Regions from separate parts of the Streptomyces sp. NBC_00239 genome, predicted to be linked through region 1. Evidence: riboswitches for the same ligand, from Rfam matches in the RefSeq annotation. Region 1 holds a riboswitch; the other holds the start of a gene.
The links. Region 1 has a riboswitch for guanidine ahead of OG764_RS03700 (Ohr family peroxiredoxin). Riboswitches for the same ligand answer to the same signal wherever they lie in the genome.

Region 1 (10,092 bases):
GTCATCTGGGGGATGATCCCATTGCGTCCGTTAGGCGTTTCCGTCGCTCACGAAAGCCTCATGCCGGCCCGGCAGCGCGGCTCCGCCGATACGCCCGGCTTCGATACGCCCGGCTTCGATGCGTCCGGCTTCGAGCGGACCGGCGTCGAGCAGAGCGGCTTCGAGCACACCGGCCTGGAGCAGGTCGAGGTGGCGCTGGACGCGGCGGATGCCCGGGCTCTGCAACGCCGTGCCACCGAGCTCGGCGTGACCGTCAACACCCTGGTCCAGGGCGCCTGGGCGGTACTGCTCGCCGGGCTCACGGGCCGGGACGACGTGGTCTTCGGAGCCACCGTCTCCGGACGCCCGCCCGCCGTCGCCGGTGTCGAGTCGATGGTCGGCCTGTTCATCAACACCCTGCCGGTACGCGTACGGTGCGCCCCTGGCACCTCGTTCGCGCAGGTCCTGACCACGCTCCAGGAGCGGCAGGCCGCCCTGTTCGACCACCACCACTACAGCCTGTCCGCGATCCAGCAGGCCACCGGCCTCAAGGAACTCTTCGACACGCTCGTGGTGTTCGAGTCCTACCCGGTGGACGAGGACGAGGCCGCCGACGCGGCCACGGCGGCCGGGATCGCCATCACGGGCCTGCGCCCGTTCACCGGCACCCACTACACGCTCAGCCTGATGGCGGCTCTCGCCCCGCACCTGAGCCTGTCGCTCCAGTACCGGCCGTCCGCGCTCGACCGGGCCACGGTCGACCACATCGCCGCGTGCCTGCCCGACGTCCTGCGCCTGGTCCTGACCGCCGCCCACGAGCCGCTGGCCCGCGTCGACGTCCTGCCCCCGGCGGACCGCGACCACTTCCTCCGAGGCATCGGAGCCACCCAGGCAGAGGCTCAGACGCACACGCACACGCGGGCGCAGGCTCATGCTCATGCTCATGTCGAGGCTCACGCGCCTGCCCGGCCTCAGGCACAGGCCCCGACGGCGACGCTCCCCGAGCTCTTCGAGCGGCAGGCGGCGGCGACACCGGACGCGACCGCCCTCGTCTGCGACGGCGAAGCCCTCTCGTACGCGGAGCTCGACGCGCGCGCCGACCGCCTCGCCCGGGAACTGGCCGCCCACGGCGCCGGCCCGGAGACCGTGGTGGCCCTCGCGCTGCCGCGCTCGCCCGACCTGGTCGTCGCCCTGCTCGCGGTCCTCAAGGCGGGCGCCGCCTACCTGCCGATCGACCCCAAGTACCCGAGCGCACGCCTGGACTTCATCCTCGGCGACGCCGCCCCGGCCCTGATCCTCACCGACAGGGCGACGGCCGGCGTGCTGCCCGAAGCCACCGTCCCGGTCCTGTACCTGGGCGACCCCGACGCGCCCCGCGGGCCGGGCGCCGGCCCGGCCCCGGTCACCCCCGGCCGGCCGCCCGCGCCCGCCGGCGGCCGCCCGGACCCCCGCGCGCTGGCGTACGTGATGTACACCTCCGGCTCCACCGGCACCCCCAAGGGCGTCCTGCTCGACCACGCCACCCTCACCCACGGCATCCACCACCTCGCGCACCAGACCGGCATCCGAGCCGGTTCGCCCGTGCTGGCCTCCACCTCCATCAACTTCGACGTGTCCGTCTTCGAGACCTTCACCACCCTGTGCCACGGCGGCACCCTGGACCTCGCCCAGGACGTGCTCGAACTCGCCGAACGCGGCACCTGGAACGGCAGCCTCATCAGCACCGTGCCGTCCGCGTTCACCGAGCTCCTCGACCAGATCGCCCCCACCACCAGCGTCGACACCCTCGTCTTCGCGGGAGAGCACCTCCCTTCGACCCTCGTCCGGCGCGCGCGGAAGGCGTTCCCCGGCGTCCGGATCGTCAACGCCTACGGCCAGACGGAGTCCTTCTACGCCACCGCCTTCACCGCCGACGGCACCCGGAGCGGTGGGGGCAGCGCGCCCATCGGCACCCCGCTGCCCGGCATGCGCGCCTACGTGCTCGGTCCCTGGCTGAAGCCCGTTCCCGCCGGTGTCGTCGGCGAGTTGTACGTCGCGGGCCGCCTCGCCCGCGGCTATCTCGGCCGGTCGGCGCTGACCGCCGAACGCTTCGTCGCCGACCCCTACGGGCCGCCCGGCTCCCGGATGTACCGCACCGGCGACCTCGCCCGCCGCAACGGCGACGGGCAACTGGAGTACGCGGGACGCACCGACACCCAGATCAAGATCCGCGGCTTCCGCGTCGAACCCGGCGAGGTCGAGGCCGCCCTCGCCGCCCATCCCGCCGTGACCCGGGCCGCGGCCGTCGTGCGGGACGCGCCCACCGGGAAACAACTCGTGGCCTACACCACGGGGGAAGCCGTCGACGCCGGAGCGCTGCGCGCCTTCGTGGCGGCGCGGCTGCCCGACTTCATGGTCCCCTCGGCCTTCGTGGCCCTGGACCGGCTCCCGCTCACCCCCAACGGCAAGCTCGACCGCGCCGCGCTGCCCGCCCCGGACCCCACCACCGGCACCGGCGCGTACCGGGCCCCGCGCACGGCGCAGGAGGAGACCCTGTGCGCCCTGTTCGCGGAGGTGCTGGGCGCGGAACGGGTCGGCGTCGACGACGACTTCTTCGCCCTCGGCGGCCACTCCCTGCTGATCGTGCGGCTGCTCGCCCGCGTCGCCGCCGAACTCGGTGCCCGCATCGCCGTGCAGGACTTCCTCACCGCCCCGCGGCCCGCCGACCTCGCCGCCCTGCTCGCGGCCGGCGCGACGGGCCGCGCGTCCGGCGCGCCCTCGGTCGTGCCGCCGTCGGAGGCGCGGCTCGCGCCCGGCCTGCGGTTTCCGGACGCCGGCGGCTTCGCCGCACCCCCGCGCCACGTCCTGCTCACCGGCGCCACCGGATTCGTGGGAGCCTTCCTGCTCCGGGAACTCCTCGCGCAGACCGACGCCCAGGTGCACTGCCTGGTACGGGCCGACACGGAGCGGGCCGGGCGTGCCCGCCTGCACGCGGTATTGGACTCGTACGGCATCGACCTGGGCGTCGCCGCCGAGCGCGTGCGCCTCGTGCCCGGCGACCTCGCCCGCGAAGGCCTCGGCATCGACGCGGCGCACTGGCGCGGGCTGCGGGACGAGGTGGACACGATCGTCCACTCGGGCGCGTACGTGCACCACGTGTCGGCGTACGAGCGCCTGAAGGCGGCCAACGTCGAAGGCACGCGCACCCTGCTGCGGCTCGCGGCCGAGGGCCGGCCCAAGCGCTTCCACCACGTCTCCACGCTGGGCATCTTCGGCAGCGCGGCGACACCGAGGCTCCTCACCGAGGACTCCCCGGTCGAGGACGCGCGGCACGGCGCCGCCGACGGCTACCTCGCGAGCAAGTGGGTGGCCGACCTGATGGTCAAGGACGCCGTCGCCCGCGGTGCGTCCGCGCGGGTCTACCGGCTAGGCCGGATCTGGGCGGAGTCGGAGCGGGGCGCCATCAACCCGGACGACATGTTCTGCCGGCTGCTCCTCAGCTGCGCCGCCCTCGGCTGCTACCCGGAGGGCGACGCGCTGCGGGTCGACCTGCTGCCCGCCGACGTCGCGGCCCGCGCGCTGGTGGCCCTCGCCCTGGCGGGGGAGGGCCCGGAACCGGCCGCCGTGCACCACCTCCAGCACCCCCGGCAGACCGGTGTGGGCGCGTTCCTGCGGGTCTTCGACGCGTGGCGCGGGACGCGGTCGGAACCGGTCGGGCTCGACGTGTGGCTGCGCCGCCTCAGGCGGGCGAGCGAAGAGGGGCGCGACCTGCCGTTCCTGCCGTACCTGGACATGTTCCAGCAGCACGTCGAGGCCTCGGAGCACGCGCCGCGAGCCGCGGACGCGGCGGACGCCTCGGATGCCGGGGATGCCGGGGATGTCGAGGGCCTCCCGGCCGACACCTACCGCAACGACCGGACCGTGCGCGCCCTGGAACGGCTCGGCGTGGCCCTGCCCGATGTCGACGAGCGGATGATCCGGGACTTCTGGCAGCACCTGGAAGCAGTCGGAGAGCTCGACTGACACCCGGCCCGGCCCCGGCCGGACCGCCTCAGGTCCGGTCGCGGGTCTCGTCGATCACCGGGAGGGCGGGGACGCGGCGGCGGCGCAGGACGCTGCGGTAGACGCCGAGTCCGAGCAGTCCGGCGAGCATCATGATCACGCCCGCCACATCGAGGTTGACGTTGTCCACGTGCCAGTCGCTCGCGAAGGTGAGCACGGCCCCCACCACGATCAGGGCGATGCAACCGCTTATGCCGGCCATGAGTGTTGCCTCCTCGTCGGATGCGTCGTCTCTGGCCGCGCGGCTACCCCGGATGCCCCGGGCGAAACGGTTCGGCCCGGCGGAACCGGTTCGCGGACAAGGGCGTTGGGCCGCGCGGGAAGGCCGGACGCCGCCCCCGCCGCGACCGTGCGGAGCCAACGGGCCCCGCGCTAGCGGGCGTTGTCAGACCCGTGGCCGGCGTCCTCGGGTCCGGGGCCCTCGGGTCCGGCGTCTTCGGCTCCGTCGTCTTCGGGTCCGGCGTACGGCGCCTCGCCGTCCGTGCGTGGCGGAGCCGTAAGCGGCGCGGCGAGGTAGGCGAGGAGCCCGGTGATCTCGCGCCCGGACTCCGCGGGGTGGCGGAAGCGTGCCCCGGGCGCGATCTCGTAGCGGTTGCGCCGGCCGTCGCGCATCCGGGTGAGGTAGCCGTCCGCCTGCAGGTCCGTGACGATCGCCTGGACCGTGCGCTCCGTGAGGTCGCAGACCGCCGCGATGTCGCGCAGCCGGACACCCGGGTCGCGCGCGATCGCGATCAGGACCCGGGCGTGGTTCGTCAGGAACGTCCAGTTGCTCCGGCGCGATCCGGTGTGCTCAGTTTCCACGGCGCCATTCTTGAGTGCTGACTCGCGAAAGACAAATCCAGAACTGCTTTTCCGGTATCCCTTGACGTGTGTCCGTCATCCAGGCAGGGTGCAGGGCATGCGGAACCACTACTCCGCATGTCCACAGCGATCGCGCAACGCGCCGCAAGCATCCGTGCCCAAGGAGCGAAGACGATGTTTTCCACCGCCCCGACCGAGACGACCGACCAGGCCACGATCCCGGCCGCGACCTACGCGGAGACCGGAGCGGACACCGGAGCGGAGACCGAGGCCGGTCTCCCCGCGCGGGAGGTCGCACTCCCGACCCGCACCGCCGACACGCCCGCGCTGAGCGGGCTGCCGGACGTGCGCTGCCCCCGGGAACTGGCCCCCCGCGACGCCCGGCAGCTGACCCGGCTGTTCTTCGAACGGCTCCACAGCCTCGAAGAGGGCACCCGCGAGTACCAGTACGTACGCAACACACTGATCGAAATGAACATCTCGCTGGTGAACTTCGCCGCCCGCGGGTTCCGCAACCGCCCCGGCGGCCCGGAGAACGAGGACATCGTTCAGGTCGGCATCATCGGTCTGATCAAGGCGATCAACCGGTACGACCCGGACCGCAACACCCAGTTCACGACGCTCGCCCTGCCCTACATCACCGGCGAGATCAAACGCCACTTCCGGGACACCGCCTGGGCCGTACGGGTGCCCCGCCGCCTGCAGGAACTGCGCGTGGAACTGGCGAAGGCCACCGAGGAACTCACCGCCCTCCTCGACCACGCCCCCACCCACGCGGAACTGGCCGCGCGCCTGGACATCACCGAGGACGAGGTCCGCCAGGGCCTGGTGGCGGCCAACGGGTACTCGGCCCAGTCCCTCGACACCCCGCACGGCTCCGCCGGCGACGGCGCCCAGGCCGCAGCGGCCACCGATTCGGCGCACAGCCTCGCCGAGACCCTCGGTGACACCGACCCCGCCCTGGAAGCCGTCGAGGACTGGCACGCGCTGGCGCCGCTCCTGGCCGGCCTGGACGAACGCTCCAGCCGCGTCCTGCGGCTCCGCTTCGGCCAGGAGATGACCCAGGCGGAGATCGGCGCCGAGCTGGGCCTCTCCCAGATGCACGTCTCCCGCATCCTCTCCCGCACCCTGCGCGACCTGCGCGCACAGCTGCTGTCCGACGAGTGACGGGCCCACGGCCGCCCGGCCGGTGCATGGCTCGGGCCTCCGCGGGCAGGCGCGCAGCATGAGACGCGCAGGCGAGGGAGGGTCCATGGGGGCGTCCACAGGCAGGGGCCGGCAGCACCGCGGCACCCGTGACGTGGTGGCCGTGGCCGGCCGGTGCGGGCTGGCCACGCGCGGGGTGCTGTACGTGCTGGTGGGTGCGCTGGCGCTGCAGATCGCGTTCGGGGACACCGGAGAGGCCGCCGACCGTGCGGGCGCGCTCGACACGCTCGCCGACAGTGCGTCGGGACGGCTGCTCGTGTGGGCCGTCGGCATCGGTCTGGTGGCGATGGCGCTGTGGCGGCTGTCGGAAGCCGTCTTCGGCGCCGCCGGAGCCGACGGCCGCAAGCTCACCAAGCGCGCCGGGTCCGCCGCCCGCGCCGTCTTCTACGGCGTGATCGCCTTCTCGACGCTGTCCTTCGCCGCGGGGCACGGCGCCAACCGCTCCAGCGACGAGCAGTCGCGGGACGTGACGGCGAAGCTCCTGGACGTGCCGGCGGGCCAATGGCTCGTGGCCGCCGCGGGCATCGGCATCGCCATCGGCGGCATCGCGATCATGGTGGGCGCGGCCCGGCTCTCCTTCCGCGAGGACATGGACACCGGGCATCTGCCCGAGCGCGTTCGCCGGGGCGTGGACGTGCTGGGCGTCGTGGGCGGGATCGCGCGCGGCGCCGTGTTCACGACCGCCGGCGGATTCCTCGTCTACGCGTCCGTGTCGTACGACCCGGACAAGGCCAAGGGCGTGGACGACACGCTCCGCACCTTCGCGCAGACCTCCGCCGGACCCTGGCTGCTGGTCGCCGTCGCGATCGGACTGCTGCTGTTCGGCCTGTTCTCGTGGGCCCAGGCGGCCTGGCGGCGCGTGTGAGCACGAAACAGCACGAATAAGCACGAGAGACACGCACGAACAAGCACGAGAGACACGAAAGAGAACGAGAGAGGAGAGGAGTCGACACATGTCGAACGTGTCACGGCTGCCGGGCACGGCGGAGCACCACTGGATGTGGCAGGAGCGCGCCGCGTGTCGCAATCTCGGCACGGACAGGTTCTTCCACCCGGCGGGGGAGCGCGCCGAGGACCGCTCGGTCCGCGACGAGGCGGCCAAGCAGGTCTGCGCACTGTGTCCGGTACGGACCGAGTGCCTGCGACACGCACTGCGCGTGCAGGAGCCCTACGGGGTGTGGGGCGGCCTGACCCAGGAGGAGCGGCGCGCCCTGTCGATGCGCGCGGCGGGCTGAGCCGACCGCACCCAGCGCCGAGCGCCCAGCGCCGCGCACCGGCCGCCGGTCCGCCGCCCGCGTGCCGCGGTCCCCGGGCGGGTGAGGAGGCTCACCGGCGGGCCCGGTCCCGGCGGCCCGGCTTGGTTGCTAGATTGTCCGGCGGCCCGGTCCCGAGGCCCCGGACGAGATGCGCCGTACCCGGTTACGCACGACGACGCGCCAGGCACCGTCCCACCGGCAGTGCCGAAGCGCTGTCCGGCCCCGGGCAGTGTTCCCTCGTCGCACAGATGGGCTGCACACATGACCGTGCCCCTCACCAGCACCCTCTACCGGACCACCGCGCACGCCGACGGCGGCCGTACCGGATCGGTCGTCACCGACGACGGCCGGCTCGACGTCCGGCTGGCGCCGCCGCGCAAGAAGGTGCCGGGCACCACCAACCCCGAGCAGCTGTTCGCGGCGGGATTCGCCGCCTGCTTCACATCGGCGCTGGCCGAGGTCGCCGCCGAGTTCGGGGCGGACGCCGCAGCCGCGCGCGTCGCCTGCGAGGTCCGGCTCGGCACCACGGACACCCCCGCCGGCTACGGCCTCGCGGTCGGTCTCACCGTTTCCCTCCCGGGGTGGCGCCCGGCGGACCTGCTGCCCCTGCTCCACCGGGCGGACGAGGTCTGCCCCTACTCGCAGGCGGTACGGGGAAACATCGAGCTGTCCCTGTCGGCCGTGGAAGACACCGCAGCCGATGACTGAGCCGGCCGTCGGCCCGGAGAGCGCCCCGGTGGCGGGCGGGCCGGGCATTCCGGTGCCCGACCGGGGCGCTTGGCTGCGGCGCGGGATCAGCCGGAACGGCGGACCCCTGGTCGAGGACCGCGAGGTGGTGTGGCTCCAGGCCGGACCGTACTTCGCCGACAGCCGGGGCTTCGCCGGCGTCACGTCCTTCGACGGTTCCCGGGTGCGCTTCCACCACCTCACGGGAGAGCCCGGCGAGGACACGGGCACCTTCCGCCGCGAGGGCGCGAACCTCGTCGAGTGGGGCACCAACACCGACGGCAGCACGTTCCTGGAGGTCTGGACCCCGCTGCCCGTCGACGACGACGCCACCGGCTCCTGGTCCGGTACGGACCACCACGTGGTGCGGGTCGGCCGGCACCTGGTCCACGTGGATTCCCGGGCGGGCACGTACTGGCGGATGTGACCGGCGCGGCGCTTCCGAGCACCTCCCGCTAGCCGCTACCCCGAGCCCGCCCGCGGCTGCTCCCGGGCCGGTCCCGCGCGCTGGGCTTGCGCCGGTCCGTGCGTCCGCGCGCCCCCGCGCGGGGGATGGCCGTGGCCGGATCCGACCCCGACGATGAGCGGTCACGATCGGATGGTCGTACGAGCGTTTCGGACGTCATGGGGGAACGATGGGCAGACGCTGGCTGATCACGGGCTGCTCCTCCGGTCTCGGGCACGCGCTGGCCGCCGCGGCGGCCGGCGCGGGGCACGAACTGGTGGTCACCGCCCGGAAGACCGCCGACCTGGAGGAGCTGGCCGCCGCGTGGCCCGGCCGGATCGTCCCCGTCCCGCTGGAGCTGCGGGACGCGGGCTCCTGTGAGGAGGCCGTCCGGACGGCCGTCGACCGCCTCGGCGGCGTCGACATCCTCGTGAACAACGCCGCGGTCGGACTGTTCGGTGCGGTCGAGGAGGTCTCCGACGCCGAGCTGCGCGACCAGCTGGAGACCTTGGTCGTGGGCCCGTGGCGGCTGACCCGGCTGGTCCTGCCGCTGATGCGGGCCCAGGGACACGGCCACGTCGTCAACGTGTCCTCCGTCGCCGGCCGGATGGCCTTCCCGGGCCTGGCCGCGTACATCGCCGGGAAGCACGCCCTCGAAGGGATGAGCCAGGCCCTCGCCGCCGAGGCCGCCCCGCACAACATCCGCGTCACCGTCCTCGAACCGGGCATGTTCGCCACGCGCTACGGCACCTCCATGGCCGAAGCCCGCCACCGGGTCCCGGCGTACGACGTCACCAACCGCGAGATGCTCGAAGGCGCACGCGGCCTGGCGGACCACCCGGAGACCGGCCGCCCCGAGGACTTCGCGGCTCGGGTCCTCGACATCGTCGACGCCGGCCCGTCGGCGCCCGTGCGGATCCCGGTCGGCGACGACGCCTACGGCTACCTCGACGTGGCCGAAGAGGCGTCCCGCGCCGAACTCGCCGCCGCCCGGACCCTCGTACAGGGCCCGCCGCCCGTCGCCTGACGGCCCCGGCACCAGGCCCTCCGGACCGACGCCGGCGGCCCGACGCCGTGGCCGCGCGGGCGTTGCCTCAGCGGTGGATCCGGTTCGGCCAGTCCGCGGGGACGCGGCCGGCCGGACCGGGGGCGGGCTGGTCGGCCGGGTGGTCGGTCGGCGGGGCCAGCGCGGGTCCGGCGTCGTACGCGGCGTCGGTGGCGTAGTTCCAGAACCACTCCTCGCCCGGCTCGAAGCTCTGCACCAGCGGATGTCCGGTGGACTTCCAGTGCGCGGTGGCGTGCTGGGCCGGCGAGGAGTCGCAGCAGCCGACGTGGCCGCACTGGGCGCAGCGCCGCAGGTGGAACCACCAGCCGCCCACCGCGTCGCACTCCCCGCAGCCGGCGCCGCTGGGCGGGGCGCTCGGGTCGATCCCGTCGATCTCGGTCATCAGGTCTCCTCGGCGGCGTCGGTCTTCGTCTCGGTTACAGGTTCGGGTTCGGGTTCGGCCTGTGCTCCGGGCTCCGCGCCGCCATCGGCGCCGGTGTCGGGCGCGGTCAGCGGCAGCAGCACCTGGAACCGGGTGTCGCCCGGGACGGACTCGACGAGCAGGCTCCCGTGATGCTTGTCGACGACGATCC
Region 2 (10,092 bases), 4.4 Mb from region 1:
CCGCATGCGGCCGAGCAGATACCGCCGCGACCCGCTCTTCGGGTCTGCTCCGAGCTTTTCCAGCGCCTCGCTCAGCGTCTGCGACGTCCTCGCCGCCTGTTCCAGCCGTTCCCGCGTGTACGGACTGACCGCCATCCCGACTCCCCCTCCCGGCCGCGCGTGCGGCCCTCGTACGGAGTAACGGGCCGATAGTCGGACGGTTACGGGTTGTTTCGTCCGATAACCGGAGCGGCCCGCGCCGGATCGGTGCGGGCCGCTGGGGTGGGGCGGGGTGGGGCTCGGGTGTCAGATGCCGAGGTCGCGGATGATCTTGGCTACGTGGCCGGTGGCCTTCACGTTGTAGAAGGCGTGCTCGATCTTGCCGTCCTCGTCCACGACCACCGTGGAGCGGATGACGCCCGTCACCGTCTTGCCGTACAGCTTCTTCTCACCGAACGCGCCGTACGCCTCAAGGACCGCCTTCTCCGGGTCGCTGACCAGGGTGACCTTGAGGTTCTCCTTGTCGCGGAACTTCGCCAGCTTCTCCGGCTTGTCCGGGGAGACGCCGATGACGTCGTAGCCGGCGGCGGCCAGGACGTCCAGGTTGTCGGTGAAGTCGCACGCCTGCTTGGTGCAGCCGGGGGTCAGGGCCGTCGGGTAGAAGTACACGATCACCTTGCGGCCCTTGTGGCCGGCGAGCGAGACCTCGTTGCCGTCCGCGTCGGGCAAGGTGAAGGCGGGTGCCGTGTCGCCGGGCTGAAGTCGCTCGCTCATGTCTCACAGTCTCCTTTACAGGGGGTGCAGTCCCTCACGAGCGTAAGCTGACAGACTGTCCACGTCGGACTACGCCCACACACCACCCACGGAGGCAGCGCGGTGTCGGAAGTCAGGACCCCTGCGCAGATCGAGGCGGACATCATCCGCAGGCGCGATCAGCTCGCGGAGACGCTCGACGAGATCGGCGTGCGGATGCACCCCAAGACGATCATCGGTGACGCGAAGGCCCGGGTCGCCTCGACGGTGGACCAGACCGCGGGACGCGCGTTCGTCGCGGTCAACCGGACCGTCACCGACCTCAAGGCCGGCTTCCGGCGCGAGGACGGCGCGCCCAACGTGGAGCGGATCGTCCCCGTCGTGCTGCTCGCCGTCGGCGTCGTCGGACTGCTGGCGCTCTCCACGCGACGCAAGCGCGGATGACGCCTGGACGCGTGACCCTCCGGCGTACGGCGGGCCCGCCGCCAGGTAGGTTTTTCGCGTGAGCCAGAACCCGACCCACGACAAGCTGCCCATCCGGATGCTGCACGACCGTGTGCTCGTCCGCTCCGACAACCCCGAGGGCGAGCGCCGCTCCGGCGGCGGCATCCTCATCCCGGCCACCGCCGCCGTCGGCAAGCGGCTGGCCTGGGCCGAGGTGGTCGCGGTCGGGCAGAACGTACGGACGGTGGAGCCCGGCGACCGGGTCCTGTACGACCCCGAGGACCGGGCCGAGGTCGAGGTGCGGGGCGCGACGTACGTGCTGATGCGCGAGCGGGACCTGCACGCGGTGGCCGCGGAGCGGCTGGAGGGGTCCGAGGACTCCACCGGGCTGTACCTGTAGTCCCCTGAGCTGTCGTTCTGAGCTGTCGTTCTGAGCCGTCGTCCCGAGTTGTGGTCCTGAGGGCCGGTGATCGAGGTCACCGGCCCTCTCGGCTGCCCTTTGCTACGGTGGTGGGGAACCCCCGACGAGACGCGCCGTACCGGGCTGGACAAGACGACGCACCCCGTACCGCTCTCGTTCCGGAGGTGCCTGTCATGGCCTGGGTCCTGCTCATCGTCGCTGGTCTGATCGAAGTCGGCTGGTCGATCGGCATGAAGTACACCGAAGGCTTCTCCCGGCTCTGGCCCAGTGTCTTCACCGGCGCGGGCATCGTCGCCAGCATGGTGCTGCTCTCCTACGCCGCCAAGACGCTGCCCATTGGTACCGCGTACGGCGTGTGGGTCGGCATCGGTGCCGCGGGCGCCGCGGTGCTCGGCATGGTGGTGCTCGGTGAGCCGGTGACCGCCGCGCGGATCTTCTTCATCTGTCTGCTGCTGGTGGCCGTGGTCGGCCTGAAGGCCACCTCCGGTCACTGACCCGGTCCGCCGGGTCGGCCGTCTGTACGCAAGAGCCCCTGGGGCCGGTCCGTGACCGGCCCCAGGGGCTCTTGCGTCATGTCATCCCGTGACGGCTACCGGGTCACCCGGCCGGGTCCGGGCCGCCGGTGGTGCCGCCGTCCGTGCCCCCGTCGGCGCCTCCGGTGGTTCCGCCGCCGTCCGTGCCTCCGGTGGTCGTGCCGCCTCCGGTGGTGTTCCCGCCGGTGGTGTCGCCCCCACCCGTGGTGTTCCCGCCGGTGGTGTTGCCGCCGGTGTCGGTGCCACCGGTCGTGTTCCCGCCGGTGTTCGTGCCGCCGTTGGTGTTGCCGCCGGTGTTCGTGCCGCCGGTGGTGTTGCCGCCGCCGTTCGTGTTCCCACCGTTGGTGTTGCCCCCGTTGGTGTTCCCGCCGTTCGTGTTGCCGCCGTTGGTCTTCCCGCCGTTGTCGTTGCCCTGGGTCCGGCCGCCGTCGGTGGTGCCGCCGTCCGTGTCCGACGGCGGGATGCTGGGCGTCTCGACCGGCGGCGGCTGGTAGGTGCCGGGCATGGTCTCCAGGTCGAACTCGACCGGGTCGCTGCCCTCGAGCGCGGACTTCGTGTACGCGGCCCAGACCCGGCCCGGGTAGCCGCCGCCGTTGATCCGGCCCTCGCCGAGCGCCCCGTACAGCTCCTCGTGGCTGCCGGTGTCCGGGTCCTGGCCCATGATCGAGACCACGGTGGCGAGGTCGGGGGTGTACGCGGCGAACAGCGCCGACTTGTCCTTCTCGCCGGTGCCGGTCTTGCCGGCCGCCGGGTGGTCGGAGGCCAGGGCGGCCCGGGCGGTGCCGCTCTCGACCGTGCTGACCAGCATCGAGGTGGTGGTGTCGGCCGCCTCGCGGCTGATCGCGCGGCGCGACTCCTGCTGCGGCAGCTGCACCTGGGAGCCGTTCTTGGAGATCTTGGCGACCAGCGTGTAGGCCGTGTACTCGCCGTGGGCGGCCAGGGTCGCGTACGCCTGGGTCATGTCGAGCACGCTGGCCGTGGCGGTGCCGAGGGCCATGGCCGGGCCGTCGCCGATGTTCGGGGTGTCCTTGGGGATGCCCAGGGCGTACGCCGTCTCCTTGATCTTGTCGGCGCCGACGTCCACGGCCATCTGCGCGTACACGGAGTTCACCGACAGCTCGGTGGCCTTGCGGACGGTGATGTTGCCGTAGTTGACCTGGTCCTCGTTCTCGGGGGCGTAGTGCTCGCCGTCCCAGCCCGTCACGGCGCGCTCGTTCTCGCCGCTGTAGATCGTGTTCGGCGCGATGACCCGGCCGTCCTGGGTGTGCGAGGTGTTCTGCACGGCCGCGGCGAAGACGAGCGGCTTGAAGGTGGAGCCGACCTGGTAGTCGCGGCGGGTGGCGTTGTTGACGTACTGCTTGGTGTAGTCGATGCCGCCGTAGAGGGCGACGACCTTGCCGGTCTTGGGGTCGATGGAGGCGCCGCCGACCCGGACCACGCGGTCCTTCTTGTTCTGCTTCGGGTCGAGCTCGCTCGTCACCTCTTCGCGCACGGCCTCGACGAAGTCCTTCTGGCGCTTCTTGTCGATGGTGGTGGTGATCTTGTAGCCGCCGGCCGCGAGGGTCTTCTCGTCGATGATCTTGTTGCCGGTCAGGTAGTCCTTGACCGCCTCGACCAGGTAGCCGCGCTGGCCGGACATCCCGGCGGGCGTGCGCACCTTGCCCGGCTCGGGGAACTTGGTCGCGGCGCGCTCGGCGGGGTCCAGCCACTTCTTGGTGACCATGCCGTTGAGCACGTAGTTCCAGCGGCCCAGTGCGCGGTCCCGGGACTGCGGGTGGGCGACGACGTCGTAGGTGCTGGGGGAGTTGAGCAGGGTGGCCAGGTACGCGCCCTCGGCGGTGGTCAGCTTGCTGACGTCCTTGCCGTAGTAGGCCTGCGCGGCCGCCTGGATGCCGTACGCGTTGCGACCGAAGTAGCTGGTGTTGAGGTAGCCCTCGAGGATGTGCTGCTTGGACTTCTCGCGGCCCAGCTTGATCGCGATGAAGAACTCCTTCACCTTGCGCTCGACGGTCTGCTCCTGGCCCAGGTAGTAGTTCTTCACGTACTGCTGGGTGATCGTCGAACCGGACTGCTTGCCCTTGCCGGTGAGGGTGTTCCAGGCGGCGCGGACCATCGCCTTGGGGTCGACGGCCGGTTCCTTGTGGAAGTCCCGGTCCTCGGCGGCCAGCACGGCCTGCTGGATGTTCAGCGGGACCTGGGCGAGCGGCACGCTCACGCGGTTGACCTCGCCGTCGCGGGCGAGCGGGGAGCCGTCCGCGTAGAGGTAGACGTTGCTCTGCGCGGTCGCGGCCTCGTTGGCCGCCGGGATCTTGACCAGCATGTAGCCGGCCACGAGCGCGCCGCCGAGCAGCAGGGCGAGCAGCAGGAAGGTGCCGAGGAGCATCCGCCAGGTGGGAAGGATGCGGCGCCAGCCGGTCCGCTTGCGCTTCTGCTTCTTCATGGCCTTCTTCTGCTGCTTCTGCTGTCGCTGCAACTGCTTCTGCTGCTGCTTCGTCTGCGGGCCGGGCTGGGGGGCCGGCTGCGGGTTCGGCTGGGGGCCGGGCTGGGGGGCTGGCTGCGGGCCGGTGGGCGGCTCGGGCTGCGGCGCCGGCTGCGGGCCGGCAGGGGTGGCCGAGGCGGCGGGCTGGTCCGGATCCCGTGGGGTCCAGCCCTGCTTCGGTGACTCGTCGCTCATGTCTCCAGGGACTCCTCGGCCGGCCATCGCCGTGTCCTGTCTCGTTGCAGGCGGGCGATTTTTGTTGATCTGTACCCAATGGAACACGGTAGCGCGCCACTCCGGCCCTAATCCGTCGCGCAGGTCCCCGCGCCGCACTAAGCTCGATCGCTTTGGCTCGCGGAGGCGGACTGCGGCCTCTCGCTGCTTCTCGCGGCCGCTCGTGGTGGTCATCCACGGGCGACGGCTTGTGGCGGCACGGGTTCAGACGGACGGCCCGGGGAATTGGTTGCCCCCGGGAACGGACGACGGTGAATTTGTCGCCGATTCGTGATCATGCGAGTGGGGGGAGGGGTGCGGGGTGAGGCGGGACCGGGTGGGGTGGGGTCGGGGCGGGCAGGACCGGGTGGGCCTGGACCGGGTGGGGTTGGACCGGGGCGGCCTGGACCGGGTGGGGCCGGATCGGGTGGGGTTGGACCGGGGCGGCCTGGACCGGGTGGGGCTGGATCGGGTGAGGCTTTACGTCGCCGTGGCCGCCGGCGGCTTCCGGCGCTACGCGACGTACGGCACCGCCACCGCCGCGGGCGTGTTCACCAACACCGTCTTCGGCTTCATCGTGGCGTACACGTACCTCGCGCTGTGGGACGAGCGGCCGCAGCTCGGTGGCTACGACCAGGCGCAGGCGCTGACCTTCGTATGGATCAGCCAGTCGCTGCTCGCCGCGGGCGCGCTCATCGGCGGGGGCTTCCAGGAGGAGCTCCAGGAACGCATCCGGACCGGGGACATCGCGGTCGACCTCTACCGGCCCGCCGACCTCCAGATGTGGTGGCTCGCGGCCGATCTGGGGCGGGCCGCGTTCCAACTGCTGGGCCGCGGAGTGCCGCCGACCATCGTCGGCGCGCTCTTCTTCGACCTGGCCCTGCCCACCGGGCCGGGCCGCTGGCTGCTCTTCCTCGTCTCGGTCTGGCTCGGGCTGGTCGTCGGGTTCGCGCTGCGCTACCTGGTGGGGCTGGCCGCGTTCTGGCTGCTCGACGGTTCGGGCGTCAACATGATGGCGCTGCTCGTGTCGATGTTCTGCTCCGGCGTGATGCTGCCGCTGACGGTGTTCCCGGGGGCGTTCGGGGAGGTCGTACGGGTGCTCCCGTGGGCGGCGATGCTCCAGGTTCCGCTGGACGTGCTGCTCGGCGAGCACGCGGGGGCCGGCGCGGCGGGCCCCGCGCTCGCCTTCCAACTGGGGTGGGCGGCCGTACTGCTGGGCGCGGGCCGGCTGATGCAGGCCTCCGCGACGCGGAAGGTGGTGGTCCAGGGTGGGTGAGCGACTGGTGCACGGCGTGCGGGGGTACGGGCTCGTCGTCGGGATGTGGATCCGCTCGACGATGACCTACCGGGCGTCCTTCGCGCTCGCCTTCTTCGGGAACCTCGCCACCAGCGGCCTTGACTTCATCGGCATCTACGTCATGTTCCGCCACATCGACGTCCTCGGGGGCTTCTCGCTTCCCGAGATCGCCCTGCTGTACGGGGCCTGCGCCGCCTCCCTCGGGCTGACCGACCTGCTGCTCGGCAACACCGACCGGGTCGGCGCCCGGATCCGCGACGGCTCGCTCGACACCATGCTGGTGCGGCCCGTACCCGTGTTCGCGCAGGTCGCGGCCGACCGCTTCGCGCTGCGACGGCTCGGGCGGGTGATGCAGGGGCTCGTGGTGCTCGGCTGGGGCGTGGCCGCCGCCGACGTGTCGTGGACGGCGGGCCGGGTGCTGCTCGTACCGGTCATGGTGGTCGCAGGCGCGGCCATCTTCGCGGCCGTCCTCCTGGCCGGCGCCGCCTTCCAGTTCGTCGCCGGAGACGCGGCGGAAGTGCAGAACTCCTTCACGTACGGCGGCTGCACGATGCTCCAGTACCCGCCCACGGTGTTCGGGCGGGAGATGGTGCGCGGGGTGACCTTCGTGGTGCCGCTGGCCTTCGTCAACTGGGTGCCCGCGCTGTACGTGCTGGGGCGGCCGCAGCCGTTCGGTCTGCCGTGGTGGACGGCCTTCCTCAGCCCGCTGGTGGCGCTGGCGGCACTGGCGCCCGCGTCGCTGGCGTGGCGGGCGGGGCTTCGGTCGTACCGGAGTACGGGGAGCTAGCGGGGTGGGGTGGGGGGCGGAGAGGAGGGGGAGGGGAGGGGGGAGGTGAGGGGAGTGGGCCGGGGTGGGTGGGGCTTCGGTGTGGGGGCTTCTGTTGGTGGGGCTTCGGTGGGGGCCTTCTGTTGGCGGGTGGGCTGGGTCGTGGAGAGGCAGTGCGTTGATTCGGGTGGACGGCGTGGAGAAGGTCTTCGACGTGCGGAAGCGGACTGGGTGGTTCAAGCGTGAGCGGCGCCGGGTGCGGGCCGTCGACGGGATCAGCTTCGAAGTGGCGCGAGGCGAGATGGTCGGCTACATCGGACCCAACGGGGCCGGCAAGTCGACCACGATCAAGATGCTGACGGGGATCCTGACCCCCAGCGCCGGCCGGGTGCGGGTCGCCGGCATCGACCCGGCGCGCGACCGGACCCGGCTCGCGCAGCGGATCGGTGTCGTGTTCGGGCAGCGCACCACCCTGTGGTGGGACCTGCCGCTGAAGGACTCGTACGGGCTGATGCGGCGGCTGTACCGGATCCCTGACGCGCGGTACCGGGAGAACCTCGGCCGGTGCGTGGAGCTGCTGGAACTGGAGAAACTGCTGGACGTGCCGGTCCGGCAGCTGTCCCTGGGGCAGCGGATGCGCGGTGACATCGCGGCGGCGCTGCTCCACGACCCGGAGGTGCTGTACCTCGACGAGCCGACCATCGGGCTCGATGTGGTGAGCAAGGCCAAGGTGCGGGGGTTCCTGCGGGACATGAACGCGGAGCAGGGGACGACGGTCCTGCTGACGACCCACGACCTCCAGGACATCGAACAGCTCTGCGCGCGGGTGATGGTCATCGACCACGGGCGGCTGATGTACGACGGGGCCCTGGCGGGGCTGCACTCGGTGGGGGAGAGCGAGCGGACCCTGGTGGTGGACCTGGAACGGGAGCTTCCGGCGGTGGAGGTGCCGGGCGCGCGGGTGGTGAAGGTGGAGGGCCCGCGGCAGTGGCTCGCCTTCCCGGCGTCGGAATCGGCGGCCCCGCTGGTGGCGGCGGTCGCCGCGCGGTACCCGCTGGTCGACCTGTCCGTACGGGAGCCGGACATCGAGGACGTGATCGCGCGGATGTACGCGGGAGGGGGCGGGGAGCCTGGCGGGGAGCGGGGTGTGGAGCAGAGCGTGGAGCAGAGCGTGGAGCGGGGTGTGGAGCAGAGCGTGGAGCGGGGTGGGTGGGGGCATGTGGAGGCAGGCGGGGGTGGGGTGGGCTGAGGGGCCGGGTGCATCGGCAGGCCTACAACTCCCGGTGGTTGCTGCATAGTCTGACGCCATGAGCGACGAGCTGCCCGAGCTGAGGGCGTCGGATGCCGACCGGGAGCGGGTGGTGGAGCGCTTGCGCGAAGCCGTCGCCGAAGGGCGGCTCGACATGGACGAGTTCGAGGAGCGGATGGAGGCGGCCTTCGCCTCCCGTACGTACGCGGAGCTCGCGCCGCTGACGCGGGACCTGCCGGCGGAGGGCGGGCCGCACGCGGGGCCGTATCCGGGGCCGTATCCGGGGATGCATGCGGGGATGCCTGCGGGGATGCCTGCGGGGATGCACGCGCCGTCGGTGTCGCTTCGGAAGGGCCGGGGCCAGGGTGGCGTGGATGCCGACGGGCGGGCGGTCAACTGGCCGGCCCGGATCGGGGGCGAGGCCGGGGCGGCCACCGCGGTGGCCGTGATGGGAGCCTTCGAGCGCACGGGCGGGTGGACGGTGCCCCGCCGGATGAACGCGGTGGCCGTGTGGGGCGGCGGCAAACTCGACCTGCGCGAGGCCCGGTTCGAAAGCCACGAGGTCGTCATCAACTGCGTGGCCGTCATGGGCGGCATCGAGATCATCGTCCCGCCGGGCCTGGAGGTCCAGGTCCAGGGCATCGGCATCATGGGCGCCTTCGACACCCGAACCTCCCCCCAATACACCCCCACCGACCCCTCGGCCCCCCGCGTCATCGTGACGGGCCTCGCGTTCTGGGGCGGCGTGGAGATCAAGTACAAGGGGGCGAAAGGGGTGAAAGGAGTGAAAGGGGTGAAGGGGATTGGTGGGGGGTAGGGACCCGTCGCCCTCGCTCGTGGGGTTGAGCGGTGTCCGTCCGCCTCCCCTTGCGGTTATGCGGTCCCGGCTGAGGTGGGGTGGGGGCTTGGGAGGCCGTCGTTCTTGCCCGGTTCGGTCTTGTGGCGGGGTCGAGTGTGAGTATCCGCGAGGTGCGCCACTTTCCCCCCTCGCTCGTGGGGCTTGAGCGGTGTTTGCCCGCCTCCCCTGGGGTTGTGCCGGTTGTGGGTGGGGCGGGGGTGTGGGCTGGGGGAGCGGTCAGGGCTGTGCGGGCCGATTCGGTTGGCGGGTCGGGGGTCGGGGGTCGGGGTGGTGCGGGGTTTCGGGGGTCCGGTGGCTGCTCGCCAGTCGAGTGTCCGTCCGGGGCGGGTCGTGGCGTCAAGGGCGCTCCCTGCGGTCGCGTCGCTGCGCGATGGCCCTTCGGGCCACCCTTGACTCCACGACCCGCCCCGGAAGTCCACGGACTTGCGACCACCCACCGGAGGGGGAAGCGGCATGGGGGACGGCCCACTCTTCGGCTCCCTTGTGGATAGGCGCGCGGGGTGTCGGCTGGGCCCGCCCTCCGGGCGAACACCCCCGCCCCAGATCGCTACGCGCTTCTCCCGTCCCGGCGGCAGCCGGCCCGTCTGCGGCCGGACATAAGCACGCATCGGATCGCGGGCCGACCGCTCGGCTTGGCGGCAGCCGGCTCGTCCGAGGCTCAGGTCTCTGAACTGGGGTTTTGTGGGAAGGTGCTCGCTCGTGGGGAGGAGGGCGGGGGACCCCGGAAACGAATCGCGTCCCAGCCGCGCAGCGGCCCCGAATCCCCCGGCCGAGGCCGAGGCTGGCGTACGGCGTACGGGGTAGGGGCAGCCGCCGACGGCGCCCAGCCCCCCACTGGAAGCCCCAGCATCTCGATGCCGCTGTACGGGCGGAGCGGGTGGGAGAACACCCCCGCGCGGAGCGCGGGGGCACCCCACCGGCGGCCGGCCGGTGCACGAAAGCCCCGCCCGGCACGGGCACAGCCGGGACGCGGACCCGCCGGGCGTGGCGGACCCGCGCGGGGGACCCCCACCGGCGGCCGGCCGGACACGAACGCCCAGCCCGGCCCGGGCACAGCCGGGACGCGGACCCGCCGGGCGGGGCGGACCCGCGCGGGGGA

Region 2: another riboswitch for guanidine. It lies ahead of OG764_RS22760 (DMT family transporter); the one in region 1 lies ahead of OG764_RS03700 (Ohr family peroxiredoxin).

Annotation. Positions count from the first base shown of each region.
Region 1 is NZ_CP108095.1:809,638-819,729, reverse strand. It holds gene OG764_RS03730 (non-ribosomal peptide synthetase) at 61-3,981, shown strand; gene OG764_RS03725 (hypothetical protein) at 4,010-4,222, opposite strand; gene OG764_RS03720 (helix-turn-helix transcriptional regulator) at 4,393-4,821, opposite strand; gene OG764_RS03715 (SigB/SigF/SigG family RNA polymerase sigma factor) at 4,996-5,988, shown strand; gene OG764_RS03710 (DUF1206 domain-containing protein) at 6,074-6,892, shown strand; gene OG764_RS03705 (WhiB family transcriptional regulator) at 6,981-7,262, shown strand; guanidine-III (ykkC-III) riboswitch at 7,403-7,465, shown strand; gene OG764_RS03700 (Ohr family peroxiredoxin) at 7,545-7,991, shown strand; gene OG764_RS03695 (hypothetical protein) at 7,984-8,436, shown strand; gene OG764_RS03690 (SDR family NAD(P)-dependent oxidoreductase) at 8,645-9,481, shown strand; gene OG764_RS03685 (UBP-type zinc finger domain-containing protein) at 9,549-9,902, opposite strand; gene OG764_RS03680 (ATP-binding protein) at 9,902-10,092, opposite strand, start outside.
Region 2 is NZ_CP108095.1:5,166,590-5,176,681, forward strand. It holds gene OG764_RS22740 (HNH endonuclease signature motif containing protein) at 1-135, opposite strand, end outside; gene bcp (thioredoxin-dependent thiol peroxidase) at 286-753, opposite strand; gene OG764_RS22750 (DUF3618 domain-containing protein) at 856-1,176, shown strand; gene OG764_RS22755 (GroES family chaperonin) at 1,235-1,576, shown strand; guanidine-III (ykkC-III) riboswitch at 1,681-1,739, shown strand; gene OG764_RS22760 (DMT family transporter) at 1,771-2,091, shown strand; gene OG764_RS22765 (transglycosylase domain-containing protein) at 2,195-4,513, opposite strand; gene OG764_RS22770 (ABC transporter permease) at 5,295-6,098, shown strand; gene OG764_RS22775 (ABC transporter permease) at 6,142-6,906, shown strand; gene OG764_RS22780 (ABC transporter ATP-binding protein) at 7,064-8,134, shown strand; gene OG764_RS22785 (DUF1707 SHOCT-like domain-containing protein) at 8,193-8,951, shown strand.